Regions from separate parts of the Streptomyces sp. NBC_00019 genome, predicted to be linked through region 1. Evidence: riboswitches for the same ligand, from Rfam matches in the RefSeq annotation. Region 1 holds a riboswitch; each other region holds the start of a gene.
The links. A riboswitch is a leader RNA that binds a small molecule or an ion and turns the genes downstream of it on or off. The one in region 1 is predicted to bind thiamine pyrophosphate.

Region 2: linked by a shared signal. The riboswitch ahead of thiC (phosphomethylpyrimidine synthase ThiC) and the one ahead of OHU89_RS35220 (thiamine ABC transporter substrate binding subunit) in region 1 are both predicted to bind thiamine pyrophosphate.
Region 3: linked by a shared signal. The riboswitch ahead of thiO (glycine oxidase ThiO) and the one ahead of OHU89_RS35220 (thiamine ABC transporter substrate binding subunit) in region 1 are both predicted to bind thiamine pyrophosphate.

What each region holds. Positions count from the first base shown of each region.
Region 1 covers NZ_CP108302.1:7,435,915-7,442,725, forward strand. The annotation lists gene OHU89_RS35195 (phosphatidate cytidylyltransferase) at 1-219, shown strand, start outside; gene OHU89_RS35200 (SRPBCC family protein) at 353-802, shown strand; gene OHU89_RS35205 (hypothetical protein) at 837-1,241, opposite strand; gene OHU89_RS35210 (NUDIX domain-containing protein) at 1,379-1,912, shown strand; gene rlmN (23S rRNA (adenine(2503)-C(2))-methyltransferase RlmN) at 1,955-3,061, shown strand; TPP riboswitch at 3,085-3,192, shown strand; gene OHU89_RS35220 (thiamine ABC transporter substrate binding subunit) at 3,271-4,350, shown strand; gene OHU89_RS35225 (ABC transporter permease) at 4,395-5,996, shown strand; gene OHU89_RS35230 (ABC transporter ATP-binding protein) at 5,996-6,811, shown strand, end outside.
Region 2 covers NZ_CP108302.1:5,315,626-5,322,436, reverse strand. The annotation lists gene OHU89_RS25015 (YibE/F family protein) at 1-1,629, opposite strand, end outside; TPP riboswitch at 1,701-1,890, shown strand; gene thiC (phosphomethylpyrimidine synthase ThiC) at 1,883-3,688, shown strand; gene OHU89_RS25005 (hypothetical protein) at 3,809-4,675, opposite strand; gene OHU89_RS25000 (metallophosphoesterase) at 4,870-5,940, opposite strand; gene OHU89_RS24995 (LacI family DNA-binding transcriptional regulator) at 6,142-6,811, opposite strand, start outside.
Region 3 covers NZ_CP108302.1:3,124,485-3,131,295, forward strand. The annotation lists gene OHU89_RS14935 (Rv2175c family DNA-binding protein) at 265-636, opposite strand; gene OHU89_RS14940 (NAD(P)/FAD-dependent oxidoreductase) at 702-1,919, opposite strand; gene OHU89_RS14945 (hypothetical protein) at 1,952-2,302, opposite strand; TPP riboswitch at 2,355-2,466, shown strand; gene thiO (glycine oxidase ThiO) at 2,464-3,618, shown strand; gene thiS (sulfur carrier protein ThiS) at 3,615-3,815, shown strand; gene OHU89_RS14960 (thiazole synthase) at 3,819-4,613, shown strand; gene pknB (Stk1 family PASTA domain-containing Ser/Thr kinase) at 4,732-6,654, shown strand; gene OHU89_RS14970 (deoxyribonuclease IV) at 6,716-6,811, shown strand, end outside.

The DNA of each region.
Region 1 (6,811 bases):
GACGGCACCTGGTGGCAGGGTCTGGTGCTGGGCTTCGCGGTCGCTGCCAGCGCCACGCTCGGCGACCTCGGGGAGTCGATGATCAAGCGGGACCTGGGCATCAAGGACATGGGCACGCTGCTGCCGGGCCATGGCGGCATCATGGACCGGCTGGACTCTCTGCTGCCGACGGCGCCGGTGGTGTGGCTGCTGCTGGTGCTGTTCGTCGGTTCCGGCTGATCGTTTCCGTACAGGAGAAGCCCTCGCTTCGGCGGGGGCTTCTTCCGTTCCGGCGGTTCTGTTCTACCGGCTGGTCCAGTGGGACGATTCCTCTGTAAGCCCTCGAAGGGGATCGCCCTGGAAGGAGGGCGTCATGTCCGCCATCCGTGAAGTGATCGACGTCGACCGCAGTCCCGAAGACGTCTATGCGTATATCACCGACCCCTCCCACCTGCCGGAATGGCAGCTGAGCGCCGTCAAGGCCGAGCCGCTCGACGAGGGGCCCGTCCACGCCGGCTCCCGGGTCCGGGTCACCCGGCGCATCGGGAACCGTGAGATTCCGATGACCGTCGAGTTCGACAGGCTCGACCCGCCGTACAGCTGGGATCTGCACGGCATCGAAGGCCCCGTCAGGCCACGTACCCACGGCGAGATCGAGTCGCTCGACGACGGGCGCCGCTCCCGCGTGACGATAGAGATCGACTTCGAGGGGCACGGCCTCGGCAAGGCCCTGGTTCCCCTCGTCGTCCGCCCGCAGGTCCGCAAGGAGCTCCCGCGGGACGAGCAGCTGCTCAAGGAGTGCCTGGAGCGCCCCACCCCCTAGGAAGCGCCCCACCACCTGGGAAACGCACCACCGCCTAGGACGTGCAGACGTCCTTGAGCTCATTCGCGGCGGCGTCGATCCGGCTGCTGTCCGGGTCGGTGTCGCCGTCGAGGATGGACTTGTTGTAGTCGTCGATGGCCTTGTCCAGGTCGTCGACGGCCTTGTCGACCTTGCCGTCGTCCGTGTCGTCGTTGATCTTGTCGAGGTTCTTCTCGATGGTGTCGATGGACTCGCCGGTCTTCGACGGGTCCTTCGCCGCGTCCCAGCCCGCCTCGTGGATCGCCTTGAGACTGTCGGAGATCGTGTCGGCGTTGGTGAGACAGTCGAGCGCGTCGTAGGTGTTCTCGCAGCCGGTGAGGAGCCCGGCGGTCAGTGTGACGGCGGCGACGGTGGTGGCGACGGCGGCGATACGGCGTCCGCGTCGGCGGTTGGCGGCCATGGAACGGGTCCCCTCCTGGAAGGCACAGGGCGCTGCTGCGTTCTGTGTGCCGTCCACGATTCCGCCGTAGGGTCCCCTGCGACGAGGCAGCTGCCTCCCGTATGGGTGGTGGAGCGGGCTACATAGGGGCGGGGCGTATGTGGGTTCCGGACAGCCTGGATCGACTCCGGGAGTGGCTGGAGGGGAACGGCATTCCCCAGGAGTCGTGGGGGACCGACGGGACCAAGTCCGTACAGCACCTGTGGGACGAGATCGAGGCGGGGGAGACGACCTTGGACTCCGAGCCGCCGTTGCGTCGCGTCACCGTCGTCACCCTGCGCATCCGGCAGGGCGGCAAGGAGCTCGTAGAGATCGCGCAGCTGATGGCCGACGGCAGTTGGCGCCCCCGGGACGAAGCCCCCGCCGAGAAGATGAAGCCCGGAGAGCAAGCGGCGGACACGGCACGGCGGTGCGTGGCCGAGGAGCTCGGAGTCGAAGGCCCCGGAGTCGTCGTGGGCCCCGTGTCCGAACGGCGTCTGCGCCGGGACTCGTCGCCGTCGTATCCCGGTCTGGCGTCCGAGTACGTCTTCCACGACGTCGACGTCCAGGTGCCGGGTCTCTCCTCGTGGAACTTCTGGACCAGGGAGGCCGGCGACGGGGCGGTTTCCGCCCATCTCTGGGCGTGGCGGTAGTCGACTGGGGCACTCCGGTTGATCTGCGACACTGGTATGACCATGCCCAAGCCCGGAGAACTCACTTTCGCCGCCCCCCGCGGAGCCAAGAAGCCGCCGCGGCACCTTGCCGATCTCACGCCTGCCGAGCGCAAGGATGTCGTGGCCGAGATCGGTGAGAAGCCGTTCCGTGCCAAGCAGCTCTCGCAGCACTACTTCGCGCGGTACGCGCACGATCCGGAGCAGTGGACCGATATCCCGGCCGGTGCTCGCGGAAAGCTGCAGGAGGCGCTGCTTCCTGAGCTGATGACCGTCGTACGGCATCTGTCGACCGACCAGGGAACCACGCGCAAGACGCTGTGGCGGCTGTTCGACGGGACGCTCGTGGAGTCGGTGCTGATGCGGTACCCGGACCGGGTGACCATGTGCATCAGCTCGCAGGCCGGGTGCGGGATGAACTGTCCCTTCTGCGCGACCGGACAGGCCGGGCTCGACCGGAATCTGTCCACCGCCGAGATCGTCCATCAGATCGTGGACGGGATGCGGGCGCTGCGCGACGGGGACGTGCCCGGTGGGCCCGCGCGGCTCTCCAACATCGTCTTCATGGGCATGGGTGAGCCGCTCGCCAACTACAAGCGGGTCGTGCAGTCCATCCGGGCCCTCACCGACCCCGCCCCCGACGGGCTCGGCATCTCGCAGCGTGGCATCACCGTCTCGACCGTCGGTCTGGTGCCGGCCATCCACCGGTTCTCCGACGAGGGCTTCAAGTGCCGGCTCGCGATCTCGCTGCACGCGCCGGACGACGAGCTGCGCGACACCCTCGTACCCGTGAACACGCGGTGGAAGGTGCGCGAGGTGCTCGACGCCGGGTTCGAGTACGTCGAGAAGTCGGGGCGCCGGCTCTCCATCGAGTACGCGCTCATCCGGGACATCAACGACCAGGCCTGGCGTGGTGACCGGCTCGGGCGGCTGCTCAGGGGCAAGCCCGTGCATGTGAACCTCATTCCGCTGAACCCGACTCCCGGGTCCAAGTGGACCGCCTCCCGGCCGGAGGACGAGAAGGCCTTCGTCGAGGCCATCGCCGCGCACGGGGTGCCCGTCACCGTTCGGGACACCCGTGGGCAGGAGATCGACGGGGCCTGCGGTCAGCTGGCGGCGGGCGAGCGGTAACCTGAGCCCGTACGTACATCTTCATATTCCGACAGGGGAGCGCCACAGCGCTGAGAGTGCGGCAATCGGGCCGCAGACCCTCCGAACCTGGCCCAGGTCATTCTGGGTAGGGAGATCGGTCATTACTCAAGCTGTTGCGCCCTGCCCGGAGCCTTTCAGAGGTTCCGGGCAGGGCCGCGTCTCTTCCTGGTCAACCCAGGAGGAATCCAGTGAGCATCACCAAGAAGGCCACGGTCCTCGCCGTCGGGTTCGGTCTCGTCGCGCTCTCCGCGTGCGGGTCGTCCGACAGCGACAGCGGCGGCGGCGACTCCAAGACCGTCACCCTCGTCAGCCACAACTCGTGGGCCGTCTCCAAGAACGTGCTCGCCGCGTTCGAGAAGGAGTCCGGGTACAAGGTCAAGGTCCTCGAGGACGGTGACGCCGGGCAGGCCGTCAACAAGGCGATCCTGACCAAGGACAACCCGCAGGGCGACGTCTTCTTCGGCGTCGACAACACCCTGCTGTCGCGGGCGCTGGACAACGGGCTGTTCCAGTCGTACGAGGCGAAGGGATCCGACCTGATCCTGCCCGAGTACCGGGTCGACGAGGACAAGCACAGGGTCACGCCGATCGACACCGGCGACATCTGCGTCAACTACGACAAGGCGTACTTCACCGAGCACAAGCTGGACCCGCCGAGCTCGTTCGACGACCTGATCAAGCCCGCCTACAAGAACCTCCTCGTCACCGAGAACGCCTCCACCTCCTCGCCCGGGCTGGGATTCCTCCTCGGGACCGCCGCCAAGTACGGCGACAGCGGCTGGGAGGGCTACTGGACGAAGCTCAAGGCCAACGGCGTGAAGGTCGTCGACGGCTGGGAGCAGGCCTACAACGAGGAGTTCTCGGGGTCCGCCGGCGGCAAGAAGGCCAAGGCCGACCGACCGCTCGTCGTCTCGTACGCCTCCTCGCCGCCCGCCGAGGTCATCTACGCCGATCCGAAGCCGACGACCGCGCCGACCGGGGTCGCCGAGGGGGCCTGTTTCCGGCAGGTCGAGTACGCGGGCCTGCTGAGCAACGCCGGGAACAGCAAGGGCGGCAAGGCGCTCCTCGACTTCATGCTCACCAAGCAGTTCCAGGACGACATGCCGCTGAACATGTTCGTCTACCCCGTGCGGGAGGCCGCCGAGGTGCCCCAGGAGTTCAGGAAGTACGGCCCGCAGGCCAAGGACCCCGAGACCCTCGACCCCGCCAAGATCGCCGACAACCGTGACCAGTGGGTCAAGTCGTGGACCTCGCTCGTACTGAAGTAGCCCCACGCGGGAGCCTCAAGGGGAACGTGACGCGGCTCGGGCTCATGGCCCTGCCCGTCGCGTTCTTCGGGGTCTTCTTCGCCTGGCCCGTCGCCGCGATCGTGGCGCGCGGGCTCAAGGCCGACGGCGCGTGGCAGTTCGGCCGGATCACGGACGTGCTCGCACAGTCCGACATCCGGCACGTCCTGTGGTTCACCACCTGGCAGGCCCTCGCCTCCACCGTGCTCACCCTGCTGATCGCGCTGCCGGGTGCCTATGTCTTCGCCCGCTTCGACTTCCCGGGCATGCAGATCCTGCGGGCGGTCGTGACGGTGCCGTTCGTGCTGCCGACGGTCGTGGTGGGGACGGCGTTCCTGGCACTGGTCGGGCGCGGGGGACTGCTCGACGAGCTGTGGGGCGTACGGCTGGACACGACGGTGTGGGCGATCCTGCTCGCGCATGTCTTCTTCAACTACGCGGTCGTCGTACGGACGGTCGGCGGGCTCTGGGCGCAGCTCGACCCGCGGCAGGAGGAGGCCGCGCGGATGCTGGGCGCCTCGCGCCTCGCAGCCTGGCGGAAGGTGACCCTGCCCGCGCTCGGGCCCGCCGTGGCGGCCGCCGCCCTCATGGTCTTCCTGTTCACCTTCACCTCCTTCGGTGTGGTGCAGATCCTCGGCGGACCGACTTTCTCCACCCTCGAAGTGGAGATCTACCGCCAGACCTCGGAGATCTTCGACCTCGCCACGGCAGCGGTCCTCACGATCATCCAGTTCGTGGCCGTCGGCTCGATCCTCGCTCTGCACGCCTGGACCGTACGGCGACGGGAGACCGCGCTGCGGCTGGTGGACGCGTCCGTGACGGCCCGGCGGCCGCGCGGGGCGGGGCAGTGGGCGCTGCTGGGCGGGGTGCTGCTCACCGTCGTCGTACTCCTGCTGCTGCCGCTCGCCGTGCTCGTGCAGCGCTCGTTCGACGCCCCCGACTTCGGGTACTACCGGGCGCTGACGAAGGCCGACGGGGGAGTGTTCCTGGTGCCCCCGATCGAGGCGATCGGCAACTCCCTCTCGTACGCCGTCGCCGCCACCGCCATCGCGGTGGTGGTCGGCGGCCTCGCGGCGGCCGCGCTGACCCGGCGGGACGCGGGGCGGTTCGTACGGGGCTTCGACGCGCTGCTGATGCTGCCGCTGGGGGTGTCCGCGGTGACGGTCGGGTTCGGGTTCCTGATCGCCCTCGATGAGCCGCCGCTGGATCTGCGGGCCTCGTGGATCCTGGTGCCGCTCGCGCAGGCGCTGGTCGGTGTGCCGTTCGTCGTACGGACCATGCTGCCCGTGCTGCGGGCCGTGGACCATCGGCTGCGGGAGGCCGCGGCCGTGCTCGGGGCATCGCCCTGGCGGGTGTGGCGGGAGGTCGATCTGCCCCTGGTACGACGGGCGTTGCTGATCGCGGCCGGGTTCGCGTTCGCCGTGTCGCTGGGGGAGTTCGGGGCGACCGTGTTCATCGCGCGGCCCGACAATCCGACGCTGCCGGTCGCGGTGGCGCGGCTGCTGGGGCGGGCCGGTGAGCTCAACTACGGCCAGGCGATGGCCCTTTCGACGATTCTGATGGTGGTGTGCGCGGTGGCGCTGCTGGTGCTGGAGCGGCTGCGGACCGATCGGACGGGTGAGTTCTGATGCTGCTGAGCCTTCAGGGCGCGACGGTCCGCTTCGGCGGGCGGGCGGTGCTGGACGGGGTCGACCTGTCGGTCGCCGAGCACGAGATCGTGTGTGTGCTCGGGCCCAGCGGGAGCGGGAAGTCGACGCTGCTGCGGGCGGTGGCCGGGCTGCAGCACCTGGACGAGGGACGGGTGGCGCTGGACGGCCGCGATCAGGTGGGGGTGGCCGCGCACAAGCGCGGGGTCGGACTGATGTTCCAGGATCATCAGCTGTTCCCGCAGCGGGACGTGGGCGGGAACGTGGCGTTCGGGCTGCGGATGCACGGGGCCTCCAAAGCCGAACAGGGCTCGCAGGTACGGGAGTTGCTCGACCTCGTCGGGCTTCCGGGCGCCGGTCGGCGTGCCGTCGCCTCGCTCTCCGGTGGTGAGCAGCAGCGGGTCGCGCTGGCCCGTGCCCTCGCGCCCCGGCCGCGGCTGCTGATGCTGGACGAGCCGCTCGGGCAGCTGGACCGCTCGCTGCGGGAGCGCCTCGTCGTCGAACTGCGTGAGCTGTTCGGGCGGTTGGGGACGACCGTGCTCGCGGTCACCCACGACCAGGGCGAGGCGTTCGCGCTGGCCGACCGGGTCGTCGTGATGCGGGACGGGCGGATCGCCCAGTCCGGTACGCCCCTTGAGGTGTGGCAGCGGCCCGCGGACGAGTTCGTGGCCCGCTTCCTCGGCTTCGAGAACGTCGTGGAGGGCGTGGTCGGCGGGGAGGCCGCGGACACGCCCTGGGGCAAGCTGCCGGTCCCCGTGGACGCCGCGCAGGGCCCGCGGAGTCTGCTGGTGCGGCCC
Region 2 (6,811 bases), 2.1 Mb from region 1:
TCGTGCCGCGGGCGGCTGTGTGCCCGCCGACATCGACTGGGCTCCCGCCGGAGCCGGCCGGCCGCCCACCGGCGCCGTCCCGGAGCCCGGAAGCGCAGGCCGGTCGGCCGACACCACCAGGGCCGCGAGGGCGGTCGTCACCGGCACGGACGCGACCAGGCCGATCGAGCCCACCAGCGTGCGCACGATCTCCTCGGCGACGAGCTCGCTGTTGGCTACCGTCCCCACGCTGCTCTGCGCGATGGAGAAGAGCAGCAGCAGCGGCAGAGCGGCGCCCGCGTAGGCGAGGACGAGCGTGTTGACGACGGACGCGATGTGGTCGCGGCCGATACGGATGCCCGCGCGGTACAGATCGCGCCAGCCCATCGACGGATTGGCCTCGTGCAGCTCCCAGACCGCCGACGTCTGGGTGACCGTCACATCGTCGAGGACACCGAGCGAACCGATGATGACGCCGGCGAGCAGCAGACCGCTCATGTCGATCGACGGGTACAGGCCGTGGATCAGGCCGGTGTTGTCGTCCGTGTTGCCGGTGAGCGCGGCCCAGCCGATGAACAGCGAGCCGAGCACGCCGATCAGCAGCAGCGAGATCAGCGTGCCGAGCACCGCGACGGATGTTCTCGCCGAGAGTCCGTGGCACAGATACAGGGCGATCAGCATGATGGCGCTCGCCCCGACCACGGCCACGACCAGCGGATTCGAGCCCTGCAGGATCGCGGGCAGGATGAAGAAGTTCAGGATCATGAAGCTGATGGCCAGCGCGACCAGCGCCATGACGCCCCGCAACCGCCCGACGACCACGACGGCGAGTGCGAAGATGCCCGCGAGCAACGCCATGGGGAGCCTGCGGTTCACGTCGGTGACCGAGTACTGCAGGTCCTTGGGGGCGGAGGGCTCGTAGGCGACCACGACCTTCTCGCCCTGGTGCAACTGCCGCGACTGGTCCGGTTGCACGATCTCGGTGAACGTACGGCCCTTGTCGGCGCCGGTGTCGACGCGGATCGTCGCCTTCTTGCAGTCGCCGTCGGCCTGCTGCTGGGCGGAGGAGCCCTCGGCGGTGGAAGTGTCGCCGGTCGGGGTCTCGCCCGAGGCGTTGACCGACTTGCAGCTCACGCTCACGACCTTGGTGACCGTGGCCTGCTGGGTCTGCCGGTCGAAGCCGACGCCGGTGCGCTCATGACCCGGAGCGCCCCCCGGCCACAGCACGGCGAGCCCGACGATCACGGCGACGCCGAAGGGGATGAGGATCGCGGCGATGACCTTGCGCAGGTGCTTGGAGACGGGGGCCGCCGGGCCGTGACTGTGGCTGTGACCGTGTCCGCCGCCACCGCCGGTGCCCCCACCACCGGAACCGGGGCCGTGCCCATGCCCGTGTCCGCCACCGGCGTCGTGCTCGTGGCCGCCGGCGGCACCGGGCCCGTGCTCGAACCGGCCGCCCGATCCGGGCTCCTGTCCGAACCCGTCACCGGTGCCGTTTCCGTGCTCGTGCCAGTCGCCGGAGCCCGGGCCCGGGCCGTACCCGGCACCCTGCCCGTCTGCGGGTCGGGGTCCGTTGCCGGGCCCGTTTCCGGAGCCGGGCCTGCGAGGAGGCTCGGGCGGTGGGAACGGGGGCTGATGTGTCGTGGTCACCGACCGATCATCGCAAGAACGACAGGGGCCCTCTGTTCACCGCGCCCGAATTGACGCTAGCGTGGGGGCACCTTTGTACACGCGGGAGCTCGGAGCACCGGGCTGAGAGGGCGCTGACCTCCGTCCCAGCGATGTTTCACGTGGAACATCGTCACCAGCGAGTGACTTTCCACACGAAACGTCGGCAGACGGAAGCCGCTGCGTCGACCGCCGAACCTGTTACCGGGTAATGCCGGCGTAGGGAGTAGGTCTCATGACCATCAAGGACGCGCGCACGCCTGCCTTCAGCCAGGACGAACAGCCCATTCAGGGCGAACAGTCCGCGGAGGTCGGGAAGTCCATCGGCTGGCACAAGGCGTATGTCGAGGGCTCCCGCCCCGATCTGCGGGTGCCGGTCCGTCAGGTGCACCTCACCAACGGGCAGTCGGTCACGCTGTACGACACATCGGGCCCGTACACCGACCCCCTGGTCGATACCGACGTCCGCCGGGGGCTGGCCCCGCTCCGGGAGAACTGGATCATCGCCCGCGGCGACACCGAGGAGTACGCGGGCCGTCCCGCCCGTCCCGAGGACGACGGCATCAAGCACACCTCGCCGCGGGGCGGCAACCTGCGCAACCTCGACGCGGTCTTCCCCGGGCGGCCCCGGCTGCCGCGCCGTAGCCGCGACGGTGGAGCGGTCACACAGCTCGCGTACGCACGCCGCGGTGAGATCACGCCGGAGATGGAGTACGTGGCCCTGCGGGAGAACGTGGCCCCCGAGGTCGTCCGGGAGGAGATCGCGGCCGGCCGCGCGGTCCTCCCGGCCAACGTCAACCACCCGGAGATCGAGCCGATGATCATCGGCAAGCGGTTCCTGGTGAAGGTCAACGCCAACATCGGCAACTCCGCGGTGACGTCCTCCATCGAGGAGGAGGTCGAGAAGATGACCTGGGCGACCCGCTGGGGCGCCGACACGGTCATGGACCTGTCCACCGGCCGCAACATCCACACCACCCGCGAGTGGGTGCTGCGCAACTCCCCCGTCCCCATCGGCACGGTGCCGCTCTACCAGGCGCTGGAGAAGGTGGACGGCAAGGCCGAGGAACTGACCTGGGAGATCTACAAGGACACGGTCATCGAGCAGGCCGAGCAGGGCGTGGACTACATGACGGTCCACGCGGGCGTCCGCCTCCCGTACGTACCGCTGACGGCCAACCGCAAGACGGGCATCGTCTCGCGCGGCGGCTCGATCATGGCGGCCTGGTGCCTCGCGCACCACAAGGAGTCGTTCCTCTACGAGAACTTCGAGGAACTCTGCGAGATTCTCGCCGCCTACGACGTCACGTACTCGCTCGGTGACGGTCTCCGGCCGGGTTCGATCGCGGACGCCAACGACGAGGCGCAGTTCGCGGAGTTGAGGACGCTCGGGGAACTCAACACGATCGCGAAGCGTTTCAACGTACAGACCATGATCGAGGGTCCGGGCCACGTCCCGATGCACAAGATCAAGGAGAACATCGACCTTCAGCAGGAGATCTGCGAGGAGGCACCGTTCTATACGCTCGGCCCGCTGACCACGGACGTCGCCCCGGCGTACGACCACATCACCTCAGGCATCGGTGCCGCGATGATCGCGTGGTGGGGCACGGCGATGCTCTGCTACGTCACGCCCAAGGAGCACTTGGGCCTGCCCAATCGTGACGACGTGAAGACGGGCGTCATCACCTACAAGATCGCGGCCCATGCGGCGGACCTCGCCAAGGGACACCCTGGCGCACAGGAGTGGGACGACGCGCTGTCGGACGCCCGCTTCGAGTTCCGCTGGGAGGACCAGTTCAACCTCGCCCTCGACCCTGACACGGCCCGCGAGTTCCACGACGAGACACTCCCCGCCGAGCCGGCCAAGACGGCCCACTTCTGCTCGATGTGCGGGCCGAAGTTCTGTTCCATGAAGATCTCCCAGGACATCCGCCGTCGTCACGGCGGGAACCAGGAGGAGATCGAGGAGGGCATGGCCCAGAAGTCGAAGGAGTTCGCGGCTGCGGGGAACCGGGTGTATCTGCCGCTCGCCGACTGAGCGGAGGCCCGTCGGGGGATGCGGGAGGCGCAGGCCGTCCGGCGTCCGTGAGGCGCCGGACAACCGGCTTGCGCGCCCCCGAAGTCGGGTTTCCCCGCGGTGAGGGGCGCAAGCCGGGGGTTACTCCGGCTGGTGTTCCGGGCCGCCGAAGTCCGGGCTGGTGTAGTCCGGGCTCGTGAAGCTGGGCCGTGGGCCGGAGGAGCCGTCGTCAGGGCTGCTGAAGCCCGGACGGCCGTAGCCGAGGTGCGGCATACGGCTGGTCGGCGCGGGCGGTGCGGGGCGGTGCAGGGCGGCCGCCGTGCCGGGGTCGGCCAGCGCGTCCCGCAGGAAGGGCAGGACACCCCGCTCCAACAGGGCCTCGCGCCAGGCCTCCCTGGCCCGGGCCACCTCCCCGCTCAGCTCGCCGTACGGCCCGGTGTCCAGCGAGGGCCGGTTGCGCAGGGCGGTGAGCAGGAGGCCGACCGCGGCGACCAGGATCGCGAGCGCGGTCACCGCGCCGAACACCCAACCGGTGGTCAGCATGGTCTGGGCGAACGCCGGCTGGGGGTCCAGCATTTTCAGGATGTACCCCACCAGCAGGAAGATCGCCGCTGCGGTTCCGGCGAGGACGGGCGTCAGGACCGCGGCGACGGCGACGGCGCCCGCACCGGCGGTCTCGGCGACCTCTCCCATGGTGGCGGCGAGCCCCACCGCGCCCGAGCCCGGCTCGGCAGAGCCGGTCTCACGGACGGACGACGGGGTGGACGGCGCCGGTTGGCGCAGTTCCTCGCGGACCTTCACGTAGTGCTGGTACTCGGTCGCCGCGGCCGCCGTGATGATCGCGGTGGCGTTGAGCGCCATGGTGCGCAGCTGTTCGGGATTGAGCCGCTGTCCCACAGCGGCCAGTTCCGGGCGGTGTGGGGCGGAGCGCAGCGCCTCATCGAGGATCCGCTCGTACTCCTGGCGGTCCTCGATCAGCAGGTGCTGCGGAACGCTGTTCATGTGCATCCCCCGATGCTCCGTAGGGCTTGGGGCTCGCATGACTGTGAGCCGTCGGGCAGAAACGGAGGGGAGCCTGCTACGGATAAGCCGATGGTAGAGCGGTGACGGCACACGGTGACAGGGGGTTTCCAGAAATTGGGCCCTGGCCTGCGTCGTTTCTTGCTCAGTCCGTCATGGGGGATCGTCTGCCCCGTGAACGTTCAGATATCCAGCGGCAGTTGCTGGACCAGCAGCTTTCCGGCCATGGTCACACCGCCGTCCATCGCGATGGCCAGCCCCTCGGCGTAGACGTGCGGTCCCTCGACCCGCGGACCCGACGAGTCCTCGCCGTCCTCCGAGCCGACCTCGCCCAGCAGGTAGGGGATCGGGCTGTGACCGTGAACGATCCGCGTGCCGCCGTACGTGTCGAGCAGGGACCGCACATGGTCGGCGCCGCCCTCGTCGCGGAAGGAGAAGCGCTTGGTGAACTTGCGGAACAGATCCCATACCTCGTCCGCGTCGTTGCGCGTGATCGTCTCGCGGACGGTGTCGTTGACCGCCTCGATCGAGTCGCCGTAGTCGAGGTAGGCGGTGGTGTCCGAGTGGACGAGCAGGTGCCCGTCGACCTCCTCCATGGCGTCGAGGCGGGCCATCCACTGGAGGTGGTGGTCCTGGAGGCGGTCCATGTCGGTCTTCTGCCCGCCGTTGAGCAGCCAGGCCGCCTGGAAGGTGGCGGTGCCCGCACCGGAGTTGACGGGGGTGTCGCCGAACCGCTTGGCGCCGAGCAGCAGCAGTTCGTGGTTGCCCATGAGGGCCTTGCAGTAGCCGCCGGCCGCGGCGGCCTCGGCGGACAGCCGCATCACGAGGTCGATGACGCCGATGCCGTCCGGGCCGCGGTCGGTGAAGTCGCCGAGGAACCACAGCCGGGCGGTGCCCGCGCACCAGTTGCCCTCGGCGTCGACGAGGCCCTTCTCCTGGAGCGCCGCCACCAGCTCGTCGAGATAACCGTGGACGTCACCGACGACGAACAGCGCGCCCGGCCCGACGACGGCCCGCGGGACCGCCGCGGGGTCGACGGCCACCTGAAGCGTGTCACCCCGGTTGACGACCGGTAGGTTGCGCTCGGTGGGCGTGTACCCCTCCGGGTAGTCCGCCTCGTGCGCCGGTACGACGTCGCCGGGGTGCGCGCTGTGGCCGTACGGGCCGGTCTCGTGGACGTACGCGGGTACCCGGAAGTCGCGCAACGTCGCCGTCCGCTCCGCCTCGGGTCCCTGACCGGCCCCCTGAGTCATCAGACCCCTCCACCATCACGCCGCATCTGCACCGCTTCGGACTGCCTGGTCGCAGCGGCCCGCGGTGTCGTGGGCCCATCATAGGAATGCGGATCGCGCCATGTGATGACCCAGGGGTGGTGAATCGGAGCAAGACTCCTGTTCACCGCGGCTTTCGCCCCGATTGGGCAGGGCCTGTGCCACCTGCTGACGGCCCTCGTCCTACTCCTCCTCGGGCGACCGGGGCGGACTGACGGTCGTCCGGGGCGGACGACGCTCGGACGAGGTACGCACGATCAACTCCGTCGGTATCACCTGCTCGACCGGTTGGTCCGATTCGACCCCCTCGATGGCGTCGATGAGGAGCTGGACCACGGCCGTGCCGATACGCCTCGGCTTCAGCGAGAGCGTGGTGATGGGCGGTTCGGTGCTGGCGTACACGGTGGACTCGCTGCAGCAGACCAGAAGCAGGTCGTCCGGTACCCGCAGCCCGTAGCGGCGGGCGGCGGCGAGCAGGTCGGTGCCGTTCGGGTCGAACAGCCCGTAGACCGCGTCAGGGCGGTCCGGCCTGGCCAGCAGCCGGTCGGCGGCGACGGCGCCCGCGCACGGATCGTGCGCCGGGTAGGACTCGTACACCGGATCCTGGCCGACCCGCTCGCACCAGCGCAGATACGCCGTGGTGGACAGATGGGTGTACGTGTCCGTCGACGTCCCCGTCAGCAGGCCGATGCGGCGGGCGCCGGCGTCGGCCAGGTGGTCGAGGATGCCGAGGACGGCGGCCTCGTGGTCGTTGTCGACCCACGCGGTGACCGGCAGCGAGCCGGCCGGGCGGCCGTCGGAGACGACCGGTAGACCCTGCCGGACGAGTTCGCTGACCACAGGGTCCTGGTCG
Region 3 (6,811 bases), 4.3 Mb from region 1:
GGCCGCGGGCCGGTGCGGTCGACCTGGGCGGGCCGGGCGTAGTGAACCACAGGGACGGCTCCGCGGCCCATGCCCCGGCACCAGGTGCGACGGGCAGACACGTCCCACGTCCTGGCGACGAACCCGCAGGTCATCGACGCCAGGGCGTGGGACGCATCCGCTGATCACCGCTGTGGCACGGTGCCGCCCTGCGCACGGGGGCGGCCGCGACCGTGTGGGTGCGTGGGTGGCGGGCCCTGCGCCGGGCGGTTCGGCGGTAATGGGTCAGACGGCGAGCGCCTGGGCCCTGCGCTTCACCTCCGTGCCACGGTTCTCGCTCAGCGCCTGGGCGGGGGTCCCGGGCAGGCTGTCGTCGGGAGTGAAGAGCCACTCCAGCATCTCTTCGTCGGAGAAGCCGTCGTCCCTCAGGAGCGTCAAGGTCCCGGCGAGGCCCTTGACGACCTTCTGCTCGACCCCGTCGATGAAGGCGGCGGGGACGTGCAGTGCGCGGTTCTCACCACGGCGTACGGCGATGAGCTGGCCGTCCTTGACCAGCTGGCGCGCACGCGTCACCTCGACATCGAGGATTTCCGCGATGTCGGGGAGGGTGAGCCAGGCGGGGACGAGAGCATCGATCTTTGCGTCAATCTCGGTCACGGCATCAAGCCTGCCATCCCGCACTGACAGTCGGAAGCCAGACCCCTGCGACCTGGGCATTCGAACTACACTGTCGCCGCCTTCAGCGGCCTCGACGGGTCCGCCAGCAGCTCCGGGTCCAGCTCCGGCCCCGCCTCGATCAGCCGCCGCCCCTGTGCCAGGTCCCGGGGCCGGCCCACCGCCAGCAGGGCGACGAGGCGGTTCTCGCGCAGCCAGCAGACCGTCCAGGCCGGGCCGGACGGGTCACCGCGCCACAGGACCGTGTCGGCGGACGTGTGATGGCCGACGTACTGGACGAAGCGGCCGAACTGCTCGGACCAGAAGTACGGCACGGGGTCGTAGACCGCGGGCGTCTCGCCGATGATGTTGGCCGCCACCGTGCGCGGGCCCTGGAGGGCGTTGTCCCAGTGGTGGACCAGCAGCCGCTCGCCGTACCTTCCCGAAGGGAAGGACGCGCAGTCGCCGACCGCGTAGACGTCCGGCGCGGAGGTGCGCAGGCGGTCGTCGGCCACGACCTCGCCGTGCGCGCCGAGGTCGATGCCCGAGCCGGCCAGCCAGGCCGTGGCGGGGCGGGCGCCGATGCCGACCACGACGGCGTCCGCGGGCAGCCGCGTGCCGTCGTCCAGGAGTACCTCGCCGGGCCGCACCCGCTCCACGCGCGCGTTTGTGCGCAGCGCGGCACCGGCGTCGGCGTACCAGGACGACATCGGCGCGGCGACCTCCGCAGGAAGGGCCCCCGCGAGCGGCCGTTCGGCGGCCTCCACGACCGTCACCGCGCAGCCCGCCTCGCGCGCGGCGGTGGCGAACTCGGCGCCGATCCAGCCCGCGCCGACCACCACGATGTCGTGCTGTCGGGCGAGTACGGGCCGCAGCCGCTCGGCGTCGTCGAGGGTGCGCAGCAGATGGACACCGGGGACGCCCTCCGCGCCGGGCAGCCGGATCGGTTCGGCACCGGTGGCGAGGACCAGGACGTCGTACGGCACGGGCCCGGACTCGGTGTCCAGTTCGTGCTCGGCGGGGCGGACGCCCAGCGCCTCGCGGCCCAGCTCCAGTTCGATGCCGAGCGCCTCGAAGTCGACGTCGAAGGCGGAGCCCTCGGCCTTGCCGAGCAGTACGGCCTTCGACAGCGGCGGCCGGTCGTACGGCTGATGCGGCTCCGCGCCGATGAGGGTCACGGTGCCGGTGAAACCCTGTTCGCGCAGGGCTACCGCGGTCTGTACGCCGGCCATGCCCGCGCCGACCACGACCACGCGCCGCTGAGACTGCTCCGTCTGCTCGCTCACCGGATCACCATAGACAACTGACAATTTGTCAGTCAGCGGTCATGCACCGTGACCTGCTCCACAACGCTCGTCCCGCTGCCCTGCTGCGACTCCCACTCCCAGCTCTCCTCCAGCCGCACCCGCCCGTCCGGCAGCTCGACGACCGTGGACACGCAGTGCCCCGACGAGGTCGTCCCGTCGTGCTTGAGCTGGACGTACCGGAAGTCGAGCCGGTCGCCCTCCCGGGTACCCACCAGATGCCCGCGCACGACGTCGCCGCCCGTGTATTCGGCCCAGATCTCGCCGCTCTTCTCGTGGTACGTGAACCGGGTGCGGGTACCCACCTGACCTGGGGCCTGGTCGGCGACGGGGGCGAGGACGAGGCCGTCCAGCGAGCGGGGCATGGCAGCAGGCTCCCTTACACAAGCGCAAAACCAAGAGCTAGGGTGGCCAACGTAGAGCACTCGCGGGAGCCCGGACGCACCGGGCTGAGAGGGAGGCTGGCGGCCTCCGACCGTACGAACCTGATCCGGGTCATGCCGGCGAAGGGAGGGGCTGGACGCCCATGTCCTCACGTACGTCAGACGTCCTCGTCGTCGGGGGCGGAATCATCGGCCTTGTCACGGCCTGGCGGGCCGCGCAGCGCGGTTTCGCCACAGCCGTCGTCGATCCCGAACCGGGCGGCGGGGCCGCCCAGGTGGCCGCCGGGATGCTGGCCGCCGTCACGGAACTGCACTACGGCGAGCAGACCCTGCTGGGCCTGAACCTGGCCTCGGCCCGCCGCTATCCGGAGTTCGCGGCCGAGCTCACCGAGCTGACCGGCCACGACCTCGGCTACCGCCGCTGCGGCACGCTCGCCGTCGCGCTGGACGCCGACGACCGTGCCCATCTGCGGGAACTGCACGCCCTGCAGCAGGAGTCGGGCCTGGAGTCGGAGTGGCTGTCCGGGCGGGAATGCCGGCGCCTGGAGCCGATGCTCGCACCGGGCGTGCGCGGCGGGCTGCGGGTCGACGGCGACCATCAGATCGACCCCCGGCGGCTGATCAAGGCGCTGCTGGCCGCCTGCGAGCGGGCGGGCGTGGTCTTCCACCGCCTGTGGGCCGAGCGCCTGGACCTCGTGGGGGACCGGGCCGCCGGCATCACCGCCACCGACGGCACCCGGCTGGGCGCGGCCCAGGTGGTGCTCGCCGCCGGCAGCCTCAGCGGGCGGCTCGCCGGTGTCCCCGACGACGTGCTGCCGCCGGTGCGGCCCGTGAAGGGGCAGGTGCTGCGGCTGACCGTGCCGCAGCGGTACGCGCCCTTCCTGAACCGGACCGTGCGGGCCGTGGTCCGTGGCAGCCAGGTCTATCTGGTACCGCGCGAGAACGGCGAGCTGGTGATCGGGGCGACCAGCGAGGAGCAGGGCTGGGACACCACGGTGACCGCGGGCGGGGTGTACGAGCTGCTGCGCGACGCCCATGAGCTGGTGCCGGGCATCACGGAACTGCCGCTCACGGAGACCCGCGCGGGGCTGCGCCCCGGTTCCCCCGACAACGCACCGCTGCTCGGACCGACCGAGCTCCCTGGGCTGCTCCTGGCGACCGGCCACTATCGCAACGGTGTGCTGCTCACGCCGGTCACCGGCGACGCGATGGCCCATGTGCTGACCACGGGTGAACTGCCGGTCGAGGTCCGCCCCTTCACCCCCCGGCGTTTCACCTTCACGGAGCTGCCCGCATGAACATCTCCGTCAACGGAGAGCCGCGGGAGATCGCTCCCGGCACGGCTCTCGACACCGTCGTGCGGGCCCTCGCCCCGGCCCCCGCCGGAGTGGCCGCGGCCCTCAACGAGACCGTCGTCCCGCGCGGACAGTGGCCGTCGACGTCCCTCCGCGAGGGAGACCGCGTCGAGGTCCTCACCGCCGTCCAAGGAGGCTGACCCATGGCCGACGATCCCTTCGTCCTCGGCGGTACGACCTTCTCCTCCCGCCTGATCATGGGCACCGGCGGCGCGCCCAGCCCGGATGTGCTGGAGCGGGCGCTGATCGCCTCGGGCACAGAGCTGACCACGGTCGCGATGCGCCGGGTGGATCCGAATGTGCACGGCTCGGTCCTCTCCGTGCTGACCAGGCTCGGCATCGAGGTGCTGCCCAACACCGCGGGCTGCTTCACCGCGGGCGAGGCCGTGCTGACGGCCCGCCTCGCGCGCGAGGCCCTCGGCACCGATCTGATCAAGCTGGAGGTGATCGCCGACGAACGCACCCTGCTGCCGGACCCCATCGAGCTCCTGGACGCCGCGGAGACGCTGGTCGACGACGGTTTCACGGTCCTGCCGTACACCAACGACGACCCCGTCCTCGCGCGGAAGCTGGAGGACGTGGGCTGCGCGGCGATCATGCCGCTGGGCTCCCCGATCGGCTCCGGGCTCGGGATCCGCAACCCGCACAACTTCCAGCTGATCGTCGAGCACGCGCGCGTGCCGGTGATCCTGGACGCGGGGGCCGGTACGGCGTCGGACGCGGCGCTCGCGATGGAGCTGGGGTGCGCGGGTGTGATGCTCGCCTCGGCGGTGACGCGGGCCCAGGAGCCGGAGCTGATGGCGCACGCGATGCGGCACGCGGTGGAGGCGGGCCGGCTGGCGTACCGGGCGGGGCGCATCCCCAAGCGGCATTTCGCCGAAGCCTCGTCCCCCAAGGAGGGGTTGGCGCGGCTGGATCCCGAACGCCCCGCATTCTGAACGTACGTTCGACGCAGGCCGAAATTCGTTGCGACGTCCGTCACAGGACGGCTTCAGTCCCGCCCCGATCTCGCCCGAACCTGCGGCCCTGTCAGTCGCGGCTCGTACACTCACCTGCGTGGATACGACCCTTCAGGACCCTCTGGTCGGGCAGGTGCTCGACGGCCGCTATCGCGTGGACGCGCGGATCGCGGTCGGCGGGATGGCCACGGTCTACCGGGCCGTGGACACCCGCCTCGACCGCGTGCTCGCGCTGAAGGTGATGCACCCGGGCCTCGCCGCCGACGTCACCTTCGTCGACCGGTTCATCCGCGAGGCCAAGTCCGTCGCCCGGCTCGCCCACCCCAATGTGGTGCAGGTCTTCGACCAGGGCACCGACGGGTCGTACGTCTATCTCGCCATGGAGTACGTGGCGGGCTGCACCCTGCGTGACGTGCTGCGCGACCGTGGCGCGCTGCAGCCGCGGGCCGCGCTCGACATCCTGGAGCCGGTCCTCGCCGCGCTCGGCGCCGCGCACCGCGCGGGGTTCGTGCACCGGGACATGAAGCCCGAGAACGTGCTGATCGGGGACGACGGCCGGGTCAAGGTGGCCGACTTCGGGCTCGTCCGGTCCGTCGACACCGTCACCAACACCACGGGCACCGTGCTCGGCACGGTCTCGTATCTCGCGCCGGAGCAGATCGAGAGCGGCACAGCCGACCCCCGCGTCGACGTGTACGCGTGCGGTGTCGTGCTCTACGAGATGCTGACCGGCGAGAAGCCGCACGACGGGGACTCCCCCGCCGTGGTGCTCTACAAGCACCTCCACGAGGACGTCCCGCCGCCCTCGGGCATCGTGCCGGGGCTGGCGTACGAGCTGGACGAGCTGGTCGCCTCGGCGACCGCCCGCACCCCGGACATCCGCCCGTACGACGCGGTGGCGCTGCTCGCGCAGGCCCGCGCGGCGCGCGGCGCGCTCAGCGAGGACCAGCTGGACCTGGTGCCGCCGCAGGCCCTGTCCGTCGCGCACAGTGGCACCGAGGACCGCACCAGCGTGATCCCGCGCTCACTGACGGTGCCGAGGCCGCTACCGGTCAACGAGGACGGGCCCGCGCTCAACCACACGAGCCGGTTCGAGTCCCCGCCGCCGCCCCCGCCGCGCCGGCGCCGTTCGGGACCCCCGCGCGGGCCGCTCGCGATCGTCGTCGCCCTTCTGCTGATCCTCGGTGTCGGAGCCGGCGTCTGGTACATCAACTCCGGCCAGTTCACCAAGGTCCCGGCGCTGATCGACAAGACCGAGACGCAGGCCCGGGACCGGTTGGAGGAGGCCGGGCTCGAGGTCGGCAAGGTGAAGCAGGAGTACAGCGACACCGTGAAGCGCGGCCGGGTCATCGGCTCGGACCCGACCGTGGGCACCCGCATACGGAGCAACGACTCCGTGACGCTGACCGTCTCCAAGGGCCCCGAGACCGTGAAGCTGGGTGACCTGAAGGGCCTCCGCCTCGACAAGGCGAGGGCACGGCTCAAGGGCGACGGGCTCGAACCGGGCATGGTGACCCGGGAGTTCAGCGAGGACGTCATCAAGGGCTTCGTGATCAGCACCGACCCGGAGGCGGGCACCACGCTCCGCTCGGGCGCGGCGGTCGCCCTCGTCGTCAGCAAGGGCAGCCCGGTGGACGTCCCGGACGTCACCGGCGAGAGCCTGGAGGACGCGAAGGCGGACCTGGAGGACGCGGGCCTGAAGGTGAAGGTCGCCTCCGAGCAGGTCAACTCCGAGTACGACAAGGGCTTGGTCGCCGCGCAGACCCCGCAGGACGGCAGCGAGGCCGCCGAGGGCGACACCGTGACGCTGACGATCTCCAAGGGTCCGGAGATGGTCGAGGTCCCGGACGTGGTCGGCGACAGCGTCGACGACGCGAAGACCGAGCTGGAGGGGGCCGGCTTCGAGGTCGACGAGGACCGCGGGCTCCTCGGGCTGTTCGGCGACACCGTCAAGAACCAGTCGGTGGAGGGCGGCCAGACCGCCCCCAAGGGGTCGACGATCACCATCGAGATCCGCTGAGCGGGCCCGATCACCAGCCGTTGACAGGGTGCCCCGCGCCGCGTGGCACCCTGGACGGGTGATGACTCAGCGCAACCCCGTCGGCGGCCATGTCCCCGTGGCCGGCGGTCTGAACTCCGTCGGTCTGTCCTACGCCCGTGACCTCGCGGCCGAGACC